DNA from 3 places in the Pseudomonas sp. BGA-UO-ETr-WB11 genome. Region 2 is predicted to be linked to each of the others. Evidence: riboswitches for the same ligand, from Rfam matches in the RefSeq annotation. Region 2 holds a riboswitch; each other region holds the start of a gene.
The links. A riboswitch is a leader RNA that binds a small molecule or an ion and turns the genes downstream of it on or off. The one in region 2 is predicted to bind cobalamin.
Positions count from the first base shown of each region.

Region 1 (4,590 bases), on a different contig from region 2:
GACTCGGCAGGCAAACGGCCGCGCAGTCTACCCGAGGCGACCGGGCAAGGCTTGCAGCGCCGACCATACGTCTTCAACCGCACTGAACTGCCGATCAACCGCTGGCAACGGCGGCCGCGCCAGCAGTAACACCGGCAGGCCCAGCTCGCGGGCCACCTGCAATTTGGGTTCGGTGGCACTGCTGCCGCTGTTCTTGCTGATCAGCACGTCGAACTGGCCGGCAGCGAACAGCGCGCGTTCGTCTGCCAGATTGAACGGCCCACGCGCGCCGATCACCCGCGCGCGCGGAGTACCGGGATAGTCGTCGAGGCAGCGCACCGTCCAGTGTTGATGCAGCGGAATCGCCTGCAAATGCGCTAAGGGCTCACGGCCGAGGGTAAAGAACGGCCGCTGAAAAAGCTCAAGCGCCGTACTCAACGCGGCCCAGTCGGCCACTTCGCGCCAGTCATCGCCACCGCCCGCTTGCCAGCCAGGACGCCGTAATGCCCAGCACGGCACGCCACTGAGTTCAGCGGCGCGTGCGGCGTTGGCGCTGATCTGCGCGGCGTAGGGATGGGTGATATCCAATAGCAAGTCGATGCCTTCGGCAGCCATAAAAGCCGCCAATCCCTCGGCACCGCCGTAACCGCCGACGCGCACCTGACATGGCAGATCAGCGGGAACTTTGCCCAGGCCGGCCAGGCTGTAGATGTCCTGCGGCGCCAGGCGACGGGCAATCGCCAGCGCATCGCCAACCCCACCCAATAACAAGATACGGCTCACCCAGACTCCTTACTTACGGGTTGAGAACAGGCCATCCGAACGCGCCCTGAGCCGCGCTCGCAAGCCGATCAACAGGGTTTGTGCAGCTCCAGCAGGGTAATCGGCAAGGCGCTGCGCCAGGTGTCGAAGTCACCCAGCGGCTTGGCCTGGGCGACCTGAATGCGCGTCAGCTCGCCACCATGCTCGGCGCGCCAGGCCAGCAGCGTGACCTCGCTTTGCAGGGTGACGGCATTGGCCACCAGGCGTCCGCCAGGTTGCAGGTGTTGCCAGCAGTACTCCAGCACGCCGGGGTGAGTCACGCCGCCGCCGATAAAGATCGCCTGCGGCGCCTCCAGGCCGAGCAAAGCCTCGGGCGCCTGGGCGGCCAGCAGTTGCAGCTGTGGCACACCGAGGGCGTCACGGTTGTGCTTGATCAACTGCTGCCGACCGGCGTCAGCCTCGATGGCAATCGCCCGGCAACTGGGGTGGCTGCGCAGCCATTCGATGGCGATGGAGCCACAACCGGCGCCGACATCCCAGAGCAGTTCGCCGGGTTTCGGCGCCAGCCGGGCCAGAGTGATGGCGCGCACATCGCGTTTGGTCAGTTGGCCATCGTGTTGGTAAGCACTGTCAGGCAGGCCGACGGTCAGCGGCAGACGTTGGGCGTCGTGGCCGGCGAGACAATCCACCGCCACGATATTCAGCGCCGCGGCGTCACTCAGACCCCAACTGGCCGCCAGTCCATCGATCCGCCGTTCTTGCGGGCCGCCCAAATGCTCCAGCACGGTCAGCCGACTGGGGCCAAACCCGCGCTCGCGCAGCAACTGGGCAATCGCCGCCGGGCTGCTGCCATCGTTACTGAGGATCAACAGCCGCGCGCCGTGATGGACCTGCGCGTGCAACGCCGCCAAGGGCCGCGCCACCAGGCTCAGTACAGTCACTTCCTGCAGCGGCCAGGCCATGCGTGCAGCGGCCAGGGAAACCGACGATGGCGCCGGCAGCACCTGCAGCTCATCAGCGGGTACGTGCCGGGCGAGGCTGGCACCCACGCCAAACAGCATGGGGTCACCACTGGCCAGCACGCACACCGGCGTGCCGCGTCGCGCCAGCAGCCCATCGAGGCTGAACGGGCTTGGCCAGGTTTGCTGCGGCGCGCGAATGCAGCGGGGCAACAACTGCAGCTGACGCGGCGCACCGACAATCACCTCCGCGGCCAACAAGGCCCGTCGGGCCGCCTTGCCCAAGCCGGCATAGCCCTCTTCACCGATACCCACCACCGTCAGCCAGGGTGCCATGCGCTGTCCTTATCTGTCGTCCACCCGCCGGCAGACAGACAAGTTTGCTTGCCGGCGGCGAGGGAAAAGCGGGCATAATAGCGCCATTATTCGTCGGTGCTTAATGGGCTCTGCCCATTGGCCTAAGAGGGAACACGGAAACAACCGAGTGTTGTCAGCCGTGGCTGCCCCCGCAACTGTAATCAGCGAGTCGATGTGCATACGTGTCACTGGGCAACCGGGAAGGCCGCACAACGATGTTGACCTGACAGCCAGGAGACCTGCCGACGACGCTGGTCGCGAGTGCCATCATCGGGCGGGGTGTACCGATGCCTTGGCGATCTGTGGGGGGCGTTTATGCGCACCCCACAGATCGCTGACGTTCTGCTAGTGCAGAACCGAGTGGGTTTGGTCGCCGCACCCTTTGTATTTGGTGACCGTTTGAACCTCCCACCCGCCACGCCACCGTCAATGGCCACGCGTCCATCCGCCTGCCCCGGCTTGCTGCGCATCGTGCACGCCCTGGATGGCGGTATTTGCCGCGTCAAACTGCCAGGCGGGCAACTGCACAGTCAGCAGGCACGCGCCATTGCCGGGGCCGCCAGCCACTGCGCCAGTGGTGTATTGGAGCTGACCAACCGCAGCAACCTGCAGATTCGTGGCGTGCGCAGCGGTTGCGAGAACGCGCTGATCGCGCAACTGCTGGACGCCGGCCTGGGCCCACGCAACCTTGCTGCCGATGACGTGCGCAACCTAATGCTCAGCCCCGCTGCCGGCCTCGACCGCGCCGCGCTGTGGGACACCCGGCCGCTGGCCACACAGATTCTCGCCCTACTGGAAAACCACCCTGAGCTGCACGCGCTGTCGGCCAAGTTTGCCCTACAACTGGATGGCGGCGAGTCGTTGGCGATGCTGCAACACCCCCATGATCTATGGCTCAGCGCCCTGCCCGGCGAACCGCAGTGGCTGGCGTTCGGCCTGGCCGGCAGCCCGAGCGATCCGGCCCTGGCGGCGGTGCCTATCGAACATGGTCTGACGTTGGTGCACGGGGTTCTAAGCGTGTTTTTGCAGCTCGCTGGCCCCGGGCAAAACCGCATGCGGCAATTACTCAGCACCTTACCGGTGGCCGCGTTTATCGAGCACCTGCAAGCGCGCCTGCCCTTCCCGCTGCGACGCGACCAGGCCGTTAGCCACTGGCGCCGCCCTGAGGTGCCGTGCCGCGCGCCCATGGGCCTGATTGCCCAGCAGCAAACGGGTTTGCAGATGGTTGCCGCAGCGGCGCGCCTGGGGCGAATCAGCGCCAACCAGCTGTTGGCCCTGGCCGATCTGGCCGAGCAATACGGCGATGCCAGCCTGCGTCTGACACCCTGGCAGGGCTTGCTGCTGCCGAACATCCCCAGCGCAGCAGCCGACGCCGTATTGCAGGCATTGGCCGAAATCGGCCTGCTCACCGACGCCCGTGAGCCACTCGGCCATCTGATCGCCTGCAGCGGCTCAACGGGCTGCGCCAAGGGCCTGACCGACAGCAAGGCCGATGCCCTGCAATTGGCCGAGCGCCTGCGCGCCAGCACGGCGTGCCCGCACGTGCATATCAGCGCCTGCCCACGCTCCTGCGCCGCCGCGCACACCGCGCCTTTTACCCTGCTGGCCAGCAACAACGACCACTACCAGCTCTATCAACGCATGCCCGAGGCGGCCGGTTTCGGCCAGCTGCTGGTCGCCGCCATGACTATCGACGAGGCCGGCGACTGGTTCGCCGCCCACTGCGCAACAGGAAACAGCGATGCTTGAGTACATCCGCGACGGTCAGGAAATCTACCGCCAATCCTTCGCCACCATCCGCGCCGAGGCTGACTTGTCGGCGATCCCGGCGGATCTGGAAAAGCTCGCGGTGCGGGTCATCCACGCCTGCGGCATGGTCGATGTGGTGCAGGACCTGCGCTTCTCCCCTGGCGCTGGCGCTGCCGGTCGCGCGGCGCTGGCCAAGGGTGCAGCAATTCTCTGCGATGCGCGGATGGTCGCCGAGGGCATCACCCGCCCGCGCCTGGCCGCCAACAACCCGGTGATCTGCACCCTGCATAACGACGGTGTGATTGAGCAGGCCCGCGCACTGGGCAATACCCGTTCGGCAGTCGCCTTGGAGCACTGGCGCGAGCACCTGGAAGGCAGCGTGGTGGTGATCGGCAACGCGCCCACCGCACTGTTTTATCTGCTGGAAATGCTCGACGCCGGCGCACCGAAACCGGCGCTGATCATCGGCATGCCGGTGGGCTTTATCGGCGCAGCCGAATCCAAGGACGCCCTGGCTGCCGACAGCCGTGGCGTGCCCTATGTGATCGTGCGCGGCCGGCGCGGCGGTAGCGCCATGGCGGTGGCGGCGGTCAACGCCCTGGCTACGGAGGTGGAATGATGACAGTACAAAAAGGCCGCCTGCTGGGGCTCGGCGTCGGCCCTGGCGACCCCGAGCTGATCACCCTCAAGGCCCTGCGCCTGCTGCAATCGGCGTCGGTGGTCGGCTACTTCGTGGCCAAGGCCAAAGCCAACAAAGGCCATGGCGGCAACGCCTTCGGCATCA
Region 1 is NZ_JCAQOS010000004.1:279,929-284,518, reverse strand. Features, by position in the region: gene AC56DI_RS04485 (cobalt-precorrin-6A reductase) at 28-762, opposite strand; gene cbiE (precorrin-6y C5,15-methyltransferase (decarboxylating) subunit CbiE) at 831-2,036, opposite strand; cobalamin riboswitch at 2,114-2,318, shown strand; gene cobG (precorrin-3B synthase) at 2,487-3,806, shown strand; gene AC56DI_RS04470 (precorrin-8X methylmutase) at 3,799-4,425, shown strand; gene AC56DI_RS04465 (precorrin-2 C(20)-methyltransferase) at 4,422-4,590, shown strand, end outside.
Region 1: another riboswitch for cobalamin. It lies ahead of cobG (precorrin-3B synthase); the one in region 2 lies ahead of AC56DI_RS06235 (energy-coupling factor ABC transporter permease).

Region 2 (4,590 bases):
ACACGCACAGCAGCGTGCCGTAAGGCACCCGCAGGCGATAACCTTGGGCGGCGATGGTGCCGCTTTCCATGTCCACCGCCACCGCGCGGGCGAGGTTGATCTGCGGTCGCTCCTGGGCCCAGCGCAACTCCCAGTTACGGTCATCGTAGGTCAGCACGGTGCCGGTACGCAGGCGCTTTTTCAGCGCCTCGCCACGTTCACCGGTGACGTTCGCCGCCGCTTCCTGCAAGGCCTGCTGCACCTCGGCCAGGGCCGGGATGGGAATATTGGTCGGCAGCACCCGATCGAGGATGCCGTCGCGACGCATATAGGCGTGGGCCAGCACGTAGTCGCCGATGGTCTGCGATTGGCGCAAGCCGCCGCAGTGGCCAATCATCAGCCAGCAATGAGGACGCAGCACAGCAAGGTGGTCGGTGATGTTCTTCGCGTTGGAGGGGCCGACGCCGATATTCACCAAGGTCACGCCGTGACCATCGCTGGCAACCAGGTGGTAGGCCGGCATCTGGTAGCGGTGCCAGACCACGCTGTCGATCACCGCCTGCATCACCTCTTCATCCATGTCGCACTCGACCATCACGTTGCCAGGCAAGACCATGCGCACGTAACGCGGATTGCTGCGCAGTTGCTCGACGCCGTGGCGGATGAACTGATCAACATAGCGGTGGTAGTTGGTCAGCAGAATCCATGGCTGTACATGCCGCCAGTCGCTGCCGCTGTAGTGCTGCAGGCGCTTGAGGGAGAAATCCACCCGCGCCGCATCGAACAGCGCCAGCGGCATCGGGTCGGCGTCCTGCCAGTCATAGAGACCGTCGGCCACGCCATCGGTGGCAGCCGACAGGTCGGTACTGGGAAACACCCGCGCCAGTTCAGCAGCGGTTACCCCGGCGGCAGCCAGTTCTTCGCCATGCTCGACGACGTAGGGATAGGGAATGTTCTGCTCGCTGAGGCCGACTTCAACAGTCACGGTGAAGTCACTCATCAGCGGCCCAAGCTGGTCGAGCAGGTAGCCGCGAAAGGCGTCTGGATGGGTGACGGTGACGCTGTAGGTCCCCGGGCTTTCCATCTTGGCATAGGCGCGCGTGCTGCTCGGCACCTCGCCCTGGCAGGCGTAGATCAGGCGCAGCAAGGGGTAACGAAACTCGCTGCGCTGGGCCTCAGTCGGCCGCTCGCGGGTTTTCAGGTAGTGCCTGATAGCCTGGCCGAGGGCTGAACAGGAGCGGGCATGCAGAGCGGCCAGGCGATCAACCGCCTCTTCGGCAGTAGCGGCGACAACAAAGTCATCGGTACAAAGGTTCACAGAGCATCTTCCTGGCTGATCGGACAGGCTCTATCTTGCCCTGATCCGCCGCGCCTGTGATAGCGCGACGTGACCCGTCGGAACATGCCACGCGGCGCTAGCCAAGCCGCCGCGTCAGCGCTGCTCGACTCAGGCCGCCTGATGCAGTCGGGCGTTAAACAGTGGCCCGCGGCTATATACAGACAGCGCCTTGGCGGCGGCCAGCACTCCCAGATCGACCAGCGGTTCGATCAGGATCACGCTCATATACGCCAGGCCAAAGCTACCCACGGCCATGAGGTTGTCACTGGCAAAGCCGTTGCCATACAACGCCCAGAAACCAACCCAGGCCACGATGCCGCCCTGATAGGCCGTCGACAGTGTCAGCGCCTGTTTGTAGGAGAGGTCCACATACGCGGTGCCTGGGGCAATGATGCGTTTGGCCAGCACGCTGATCGCCCACAAGGGCACCAGCAAGGTGGTGACGTTCATGCCGTACTGAGGCAAGTCGAACTGGGCGAACAACAGCCCCTGCAAGAGCAGGCCGGCGGCTAGACCGATGGCGGCCGCACCGGCACCAAACAGCAGCAGCAAGGTCGAGCCGAGGATCAGGTGTACCTCGGAGACCCCGACCGCCTGATGCGGGAAGACCTCGAAGAAGCAGAAAACCAGCGCTGTGGTCAGCAGACTGCGCAACGCCAGAGCAGCAAGGCCGCCATTGCTGCGCACGCTGTCGAGTGCAAGTTTGCTCGTCAGCCCAAGGGCCGTGACTGCGGTTGCGTAGCTGAGCATAAGTTTGGCGCCTTCAACGACGCCGGGTTCGATGTGCATAGAGATTCCTGTACCGCGCCCACCGCGCGATGATCCGGATTGAGGGAATGGGCATAAGCGCCCGACTTCGATGGCAGGTCTCCTGGCTCACGGTTTAACACTTCGCCCGCCTTCCCAGCCTTACTGGCCAGTGGCGTATGGGCGTCATCTACCGTTTACAGTTGCGGGGGCAGCCATGGCTTCGGCACCTGTTGGGGTGCCACCATGTTCCCTTTTCATCCAGTCGCGTGACACGAGCTGGAACCATCGGCGGCCACCTTACCCGGCGGCCGTTAGAAATGACAGAGCCCGGCGTTTACCGCGCAGGTAAACCAACGGACTGAGTAGCGCCTGACGCCGCATGACGCAAGCAAGTGAAGACGCCACTGGCATTGGCGCACAGCTGCCCCTGGGCATCGTGCAGCGTGGCCTGCACCGCGATCTGTCGCCCGTTACGCTGCAGCACGCGGGCCTCCGTACGTAGCGGCAAGGCCGTAAGACCAATCGGGCGCAGGTAATTCACTTGCAGGCTAGCGGTCACGTAGACCTCCTCGGCACTGGCCTGCGAGTACACCGCCAATCCCAGCGCCGCATCGAACAGCGTGGCGGTGTAGCCGCCATGCACACCGCCGAGCGGATTGAAGTGCACGGCCGGCGGCTGACTGCTGAAACCCGCCACCCCGGCTGCGGCCTGCAACTGAGAGATCCCGTAGTCCGCACCAATATCACCGGCCAGCCAGGCCTTTAACCGCTCAAAAAGACTGGTGTGCATAATGCTCAGTCCTCAGCTCAGGTGCGGCGTACTGCGCGCCAGCAGCGCCTCGACATTCACCCCACGCGGCAGGGTGCCGTAGACGCGCCCGCAGTGACCCAGGCGGCTGGCGATAAAGGCGTCGCTCACCGCGGCATTGCCGGCCTCCAGCAGTAGCTTGGCCTGCAGGGCGATGGCCACGTCCTCGGTCAGTTGGCGGGCGCGGTATTGGATGTCGTCTTTGTCGGCGAAGGCGTTTTTCAACTGGCCGATATGGGCGTGCAGGCGCGCATCGCCATGGCCGTCGCCGAGCTCGGCAAACAGCGCATCGAGCACACCCGGCTCCTTGGACAAGGCGCGCAGCACGTCCAGGCATTGCACGTTGCCGGAGCCTTCCCAGGTGGAGTTGACCGGCGCTTCGCGGTACAGCCGCGGCAGGATGGTCTCTTCGACATAGCCGGCGCCGCCCATGCACTCGGCGGCTTCATTGATCATCGCTGGCGCGCGCTTGCAGATCCAATACTTGCCAATTGCCGTGACCAGGCGAGCGAACTTCTGTTCCTGCTCGTCATCCCCACGGTCCAGGGCGTGGCCCATGCGCAGGGTCAGGGCCAGGGCCGCTTCGCTTTCCAGGGCCAGGTCGGCCAGCACGTTTTGCATCAGCGGTTGCTCGGCCAACAACTTGCCACTGACCTGGCGGTGCGCGCAGTGGTGCGCGGCCTGGGTCAGGGCCTGACGCATCAGGCTGCTGGAGCCGACCATGCAGTCAAAGCGGGTCAGCGCCACCATCTCGATGATGGTCGGCACGCCGCGCCCCTCTTCACCGACCATCCAGGCCAGGGCACCGCGGAACTCCACTTCGCTGGAGGCGTTGGCCCAGTTGCCCAGTTTGTTTTTCAGGCGCTGCACATAGAACTGGTTACGCGAGCCGTCCGGGCGATGGCGCGGCAGCAGAAAGCAGGTCAAGCCCTTGTCGGTGTAAGCCAGGGTGAGGAAGGCATCGCACATCGGCGCCGAACAGAACCACTTGTGCCCTACCAACTCATAGGCCTGACCCGGCCCGCCAGCACTCACGGCATGGGCGCGGGTGGTGTTGGCGCGCACATCGGTGCCGCCCTGCTTCTCGGTCATGGCCATGCCAATGGTGACACCGGCCTTGTGCTCCATTGGCACGTTGCGTGGGTCGTACTCGCTGGCGAGGATCTTCGGCAGCCAGATCTCGGCCACCTCAGGCTGCAGCTTGAGGGCCGGCACCGAGGCGAAGGTCATGGTCAGCGGACAGCCACTGGCGGCTTCGGCCTGACTGTGCAGATAGGTCAGGCCGGCGCGGGCAACATGGGCACCGGCACGCGGATCGGTCCAGGGCAGCGAGTGCAGGCCATGCTCGATGGCTGTGGCCATCAGCTGGTGATAGGCCGGGTGAAACTCCACCAGATCGGCGCGATTGCCGTAGCGATCATGGCTCTTGAACACCGGTTTGTTTTCATTGGCGAGAAAGCCCGCCGCCATCAGCGGCCCGCCGGCCAGCGCACCATAGGCATCCAGTTTGTCGGCCGCCCAGCCAGCGCCGAAGCGCTGCACCCACTCTTGCAATGGCCGGTCGAGGCGGTACAGGTTGGCGCCATCGAGGGACGGCACCTGATTGAACACGTCGTGGGTTTCGGCGTACTGATGCAGGCTCATGGGACAGTCTCCAGGCGAGGTTCAGGATCGAGGGTCGACAGGTCGGCGCCAACCGCGCGCAGACAGAAAT
Region 2 is NZ_JCAQOS010000005.1:178,095-182,684, reverse strand. Features, by position in the region: gene amn (AMP nucleosidase) at 1-1,297, opposite strand, end outside; gene AC56DI_RS06235 (energy-coupling factor ABC transporter permease) at 1,427-2,107, opposite strand; cobalamin riboswitch at 2,163-2,370, opposite strand; gene AC56DI_RS06230 (PaaI family thioesterase) at 2,403-2,858, opposite strand; gene AC56DI_RS06225 (acyl-CoA dehydrogenase family protein) at 2,871-4,520, opposite strand; gene AC56DI_RS06220 (TetR/AcrR family transcriptional regulator) at 4,517-4,590, opposite strand, start outside.

Region 3 (4,590 bases), on a different contig from region 2:
TGCGCGCCCTCGCCCGGATCGTTGACGATAAACGGGTAGATATTCGGCAGCGGGCCGAGAATCGCGCTCGGCCAGCACTGCTCGGACAGGCCGACGCTCTTGCCCGGCAGCCATTCCAGATTGCCGTGTTTGCCGACGTGGATCACCGCGTCACAAGCAAAGGCCCGGCGCAGCCAGCAGTAGAACGCCAGGTAGCCATGCGGAGGCACCAGATCGGGGTCGTGATACACCGCCGCCGCATCCAATTGATAACCACGGGCCGGCTGGATGCCGACAAAGGTCAGGCCGAAGCGCAGGCCGGCGATCATCAGCCGACCGCTGCGGAACATCGGATCACTTTTCGGTTCGCCCCAGCGTTCACGCACCGCCTGCTGGTTGGCCACCGGCAAGCTGTGGAAAAACGCCAGGTACTCATCCAGCGCCAAGCTCTGGGCGCAGGGCCGCGCGTCGAGGCTGTCCAGCTCATTGGTCACGCCGCCGAGCAACTGGTGGATCAGCGCGGTGCCGCTGTCGGGCAACCCGGCAACCGGGTAGCCCTGCTGTTGCAGCGCCTTGAGGATATTCAGCGCCGCCGCCGGGGTATCCAGGCCAACGCCATTGCCAATGCGCCCATCGCGAGTCGGGTAGTTGGCCAGCACCAGGGCGATGCGCTTGTCGGCGTTGTGTTTGCGCGCCAGAGCAATCCAGTTACGCGCCAGCTCGGCGACAAAGTCCATCCCCGGCAGATGGGGCTGGTAACAGACCACATCGCTCTGGCTGCGCTCGCTGCGCCAGGCCAGGCCCTTGAAGCTGATCGGCTTGGTTATCAGCCGGCCATCCAGCTCGGGCAGCACGATATGCATGGCCAGGTCGCGCGAACCCAGGCCCTGGTCATTGGCTTGCCACTGCTCATGGTTATCCAGCGCGCAGATGGCTTGCAGCACCGGGATATCGCGGCGGAAAGGTCGTGCGCTCGGCGCTTCCGGGTTAGACAGGGCGAATGCAGTGGTGTTGATAATCAAGCGGGCATCGGCTTCGTCCAGCCAGTCCTCGACTTGGGCCAGGCAGGCCGCTTCCTTGAGGCTGGCCACGGCAATCGGCAGCGGATTAAGGCCATGGGCCTGCAAGCGCTGGCAGAACACATCAATAAAGCCGGTATTTGCCGCCTGCACCTGGGTGCGGTAGAACAGCAGCGCCGCCACCGGCGCACCGACCTGCCAATCAGCTTGCCAATCAGCCAGGCTCGGGGTGCTCAGCTGCGGGTGATACAGGCCCACGCGCGGCAGCGGCTGCGGTTCTACCCAGGGGTAGTCACGCTGCAACCAGTGGCTGGCGATGCAGTTGAACAGCTGCTGGGCATTGGCCGCCCCGCCCTGGCGCAGGAACTGCCAGAGCCGCTCGGCCTCCGCCAGCGGCACGCTACTCAACGCCATCAGTTCCGGATCGGGATTGTCGCAACCCGGCACCATGATGACTTGTGCGCCGCGCTCGGCCAGCTCGACCAAACGCTCGATGCCGTAGCGCCAGTAGCTGACGCCACCGTGCACGGAAATCAGGATGACCCTGGCGTGCTGCAACACCTGCTCGACGTAAAAATCCACCGAGGCGTGATTGCTCAGCTGCGCCGGGCTGGCCAGGCGCAGGCTCGGGTAATCCGCCGGCAACTGCCGCGCCACCTCCGCCAACAGCGACAACTGCGAATCGCCGGTGCACAGAATCACCAGCTCGGCCGGGGTCTGGCCGAGGTCGGCGATGCTGTCGACCGGCACTTGGCTGCCGGGTTGGGTGCGCAATAAGTGCATGGGATCAGGCGTTCCGTAGGAGCGGCTTTAGCCGCGAAGCCGCGTTCGCGGCTAAAGCCGCTCCTACACTCATCAGGCCAGCGCCGCCCGTAGTTCGGCTTCGATAGCGGCTTGATCGAGGCTCTGGCCGATCACAATCAAACGGGTGATACGCGCCTCGTCGGCCTGCCAGGCGCGGTCGAAGTGTTTGTCAAAACGCTGGCCGACGCCTTGCAGCAGCAGGCGCATCGGTTTGCCGGGAATCGCCACAAAGCCCTTGATGCGCAGAATGCCGTGGGTGCTGACGGCGCTTTTCAGCGCTTGCAGCAGACGGGCTTCCTCGGCTTCAGGCAGCTCGATGGCGAAGGAGTCGAACTCGTCGTGATCGTGTTCTTCATGGCCTTCCAGGTCATGGTGGGTCTTGCGCGCATCGATATGCAGCTCGGTCTCGCAGTTCAGGCCCAGCAGCACATCCAGCGGCAGCTCGCCGCCATGGGCTTCGATGATTTTCACTGCGGGCGGCAGTTCCTCGGCGACTTCCGCACGCACCGCAGCCAGGGCGGCGGCGTCGAGCAGGTCGGCCTTGTTGAGGATCACCAGGTCGGCGCTGGCCAACTGGTCGGCGAACAGCTCATGCAGCGGCGATTCGTGGTCCAGGTTCGGGTCAAGCTGGCGCTGCGCGTCGACTTGCTCAGGAAAGGCGGCGAAGGTGCCGGCGGCCACGGCCGGGCTGTCGACCACGGTGATGACCGCATCGACGGTGCAGGCGTTGCGGATTTCCGGCCAGTTAAAGGCCTGCACCAACGGCTTGGGCAAGGCCAGGCCGGAAGTTTCAATCAGGATGTGGTCGAGCTCGCCACGGCGTGCCACCAGCTCGCGCATCACTGGGAAGAATTCTTCCTGCACGGTGCAGCACAGGCAGCCGTTGGCCAGCTCGAAGATGCGGCCGTTGGCGTCTTCTTCGCTGCAACCGATGGAGCACTGCTTGAGGATTTCGCCGTCGATGCCCAGCTCGCCAAACTCGTTGACGATCACCGCGATACGCCGACCGTCGGCGTGGCCGAGCATATGCCGCAACAGGGTGGTTTTGCCGGCGCCGAGGAAGCCGGTAACGATGGTGACGGGAAGTTTGCTGAAGGTTTTCATGGGTGGCCTGCGCAGCGTCGAAGGGTTCGGCGAGCAGGCAGGCGGCAACGGGGGCAACGCCAACGCGTCGCAACCCTGCACCACCGGAGCACCCCGCCCGGTTGTCAAAAACATTGCGAGGCAGGTCTCCTGGCTCACGACCCGCGCGTTGCGCAGTTCCTTCACCTTCCCGCCGGCAGGCAGTGGTGTATCGAAGGGGGTTTGGTCGTTCACAGTTGCGGGGGCAGCCGCGGCATCACCGCGTTCCCTCTTAGCTTCGGCGCATAACCGAAGAACCTCGAATGCCGCGAAGGCTACGCAGTGACTTGGGGCAGGTCAATGCCATGGTTGACGCTCGGGGGCGCTTCGTGATGTTCTAAAAAGCTGTTTCAGGTGTCTCGCACCGTCGTGTGTGGGGTGAAACGGGAAGCCGGTGTGAGTCCGGCGCTGCCCCCGCAACGGTAAGCAGACGCAAGGGTTGTGTTAACCACTGTGCCTCGGCATGGGAAGGTCAACCCTGAACTGTCCACGACAGTCGTCGCAAGCCCGGAGACCGGCCTGAGCCTTGTTTGGCAATCCGCGGTGGGCGGGTGCGCGCCGGATTTTTAGCTCGCCCCGGGCTATTGTCGTGCTGCGTACCTTCTCTCGCGTTCACTCCCCACAGAAGGTCACACCATGTCCGGCACGCTGTCCTCTTTAGCGCCCCTTGCGCAAGCTCTTAGCCTTGTCGCTAACACCTGCGCCACCTGTACGCGCGCGTGACCCGCTGAACATGCACTACGTAGCGGGACTGGGTTGCCGGCAGAATTGCCCACTGAGCGAGTTGCGCGACCTGCTGCAACACACGCTGACCACCCATGACCTGCCACTCAGCGCGCTTACCGGCCTTGCCAGCAGCCAACACAAACGAGGGGAACCTGCGTTGCTGCAACTGGCCAGCGAGTTGCAAATCCCCCTGTACTGGCTGAGCAGCGCACAGCTACAACCTTATGATGCGCGCCTAAGTCAGCACTCAGAACTCAGTCGACAACTGACCGGCAGCGCCGGAGTGGCCGAAGCCTGCGCGCTGGCCCAGGCCGAATATCTCAATGGTGGCCGCGCCACGTTACTTGGCCCCCGCCAGCACAACGCCCGCGCCACCTGCGCGATCGCCGTCGCCCCAATCACGGAGCCTGCATGACCGTCTATTTCATTGGTGCCGGCCCCGGTGACCCGGAGCTGATCACCGTCAAGGGGCAGCGCCTGCTGCGCAGTTGTCCGGTGATCCTGTATGCCGGTTCACTGGTGCCGGAAGCGGTGCTCGAAGGCCATCGCGCCGAACGACTGGTCAACACCGCCGAACTGCACCTGACACAAATAATCAAGCTGATCCGTGAGGCCCACGACAAAGGCCAGGACGTGGCCCGCGTGCACTCCGGCGACCCGTCACTGTACGGCGCCATCGGCGAACAGATCCGCCACCTGCGAGCACTGGCGATCCCGTTTCAGATCATCCCCGGCGTCACGGCCACGGCGGCCTGTGCGGCGCTGCTGGAAAGTGAACTGACCCTACCCGCCGTCTCGCAAACCGTGATTCTTACCCGCTACGCCAGCAAGTCGGAGATGCCCGCCGGTGAGCAACTGGCTGACCTCGCCCGCCATGGCGCGACCATGGCCATTCACCTGGGCGTGGTGCACCTGAAAAAAATTATCGCCGAACTGCTGC
Region 3 is NZ_JCAQOS010000004.1:266,290-270,879, reverse strand. Features, by position in the region: gene cobN (cobaltochelatase subunit CobN) at 1-1,781, opposite strand, end outside; gene cobW (cobalamin biosynthesis protein CobW) at 1,854-2,906, opposite strand; cobalamin riboswitch at 3,009-3,201, opposite strand; cobalamin riboswitch at 3,260-3,461, shown strand; gene AC56DI_RS04420 (cobalamin biosynthesis protein) at 3,658-4,065, shown strand; gene cobM (precorrin-4 C(11)-methyltransferase) at 4,062-4,590, shown strand, end outside.
Region 3: another riboswitch for cobalamin. It lies ahead of cobW (cobalamin biosynthesis protein CobW); the one in region 2 lies ahead of AC56DI_RS06235 (energy-coupling factor ABC transporter permease).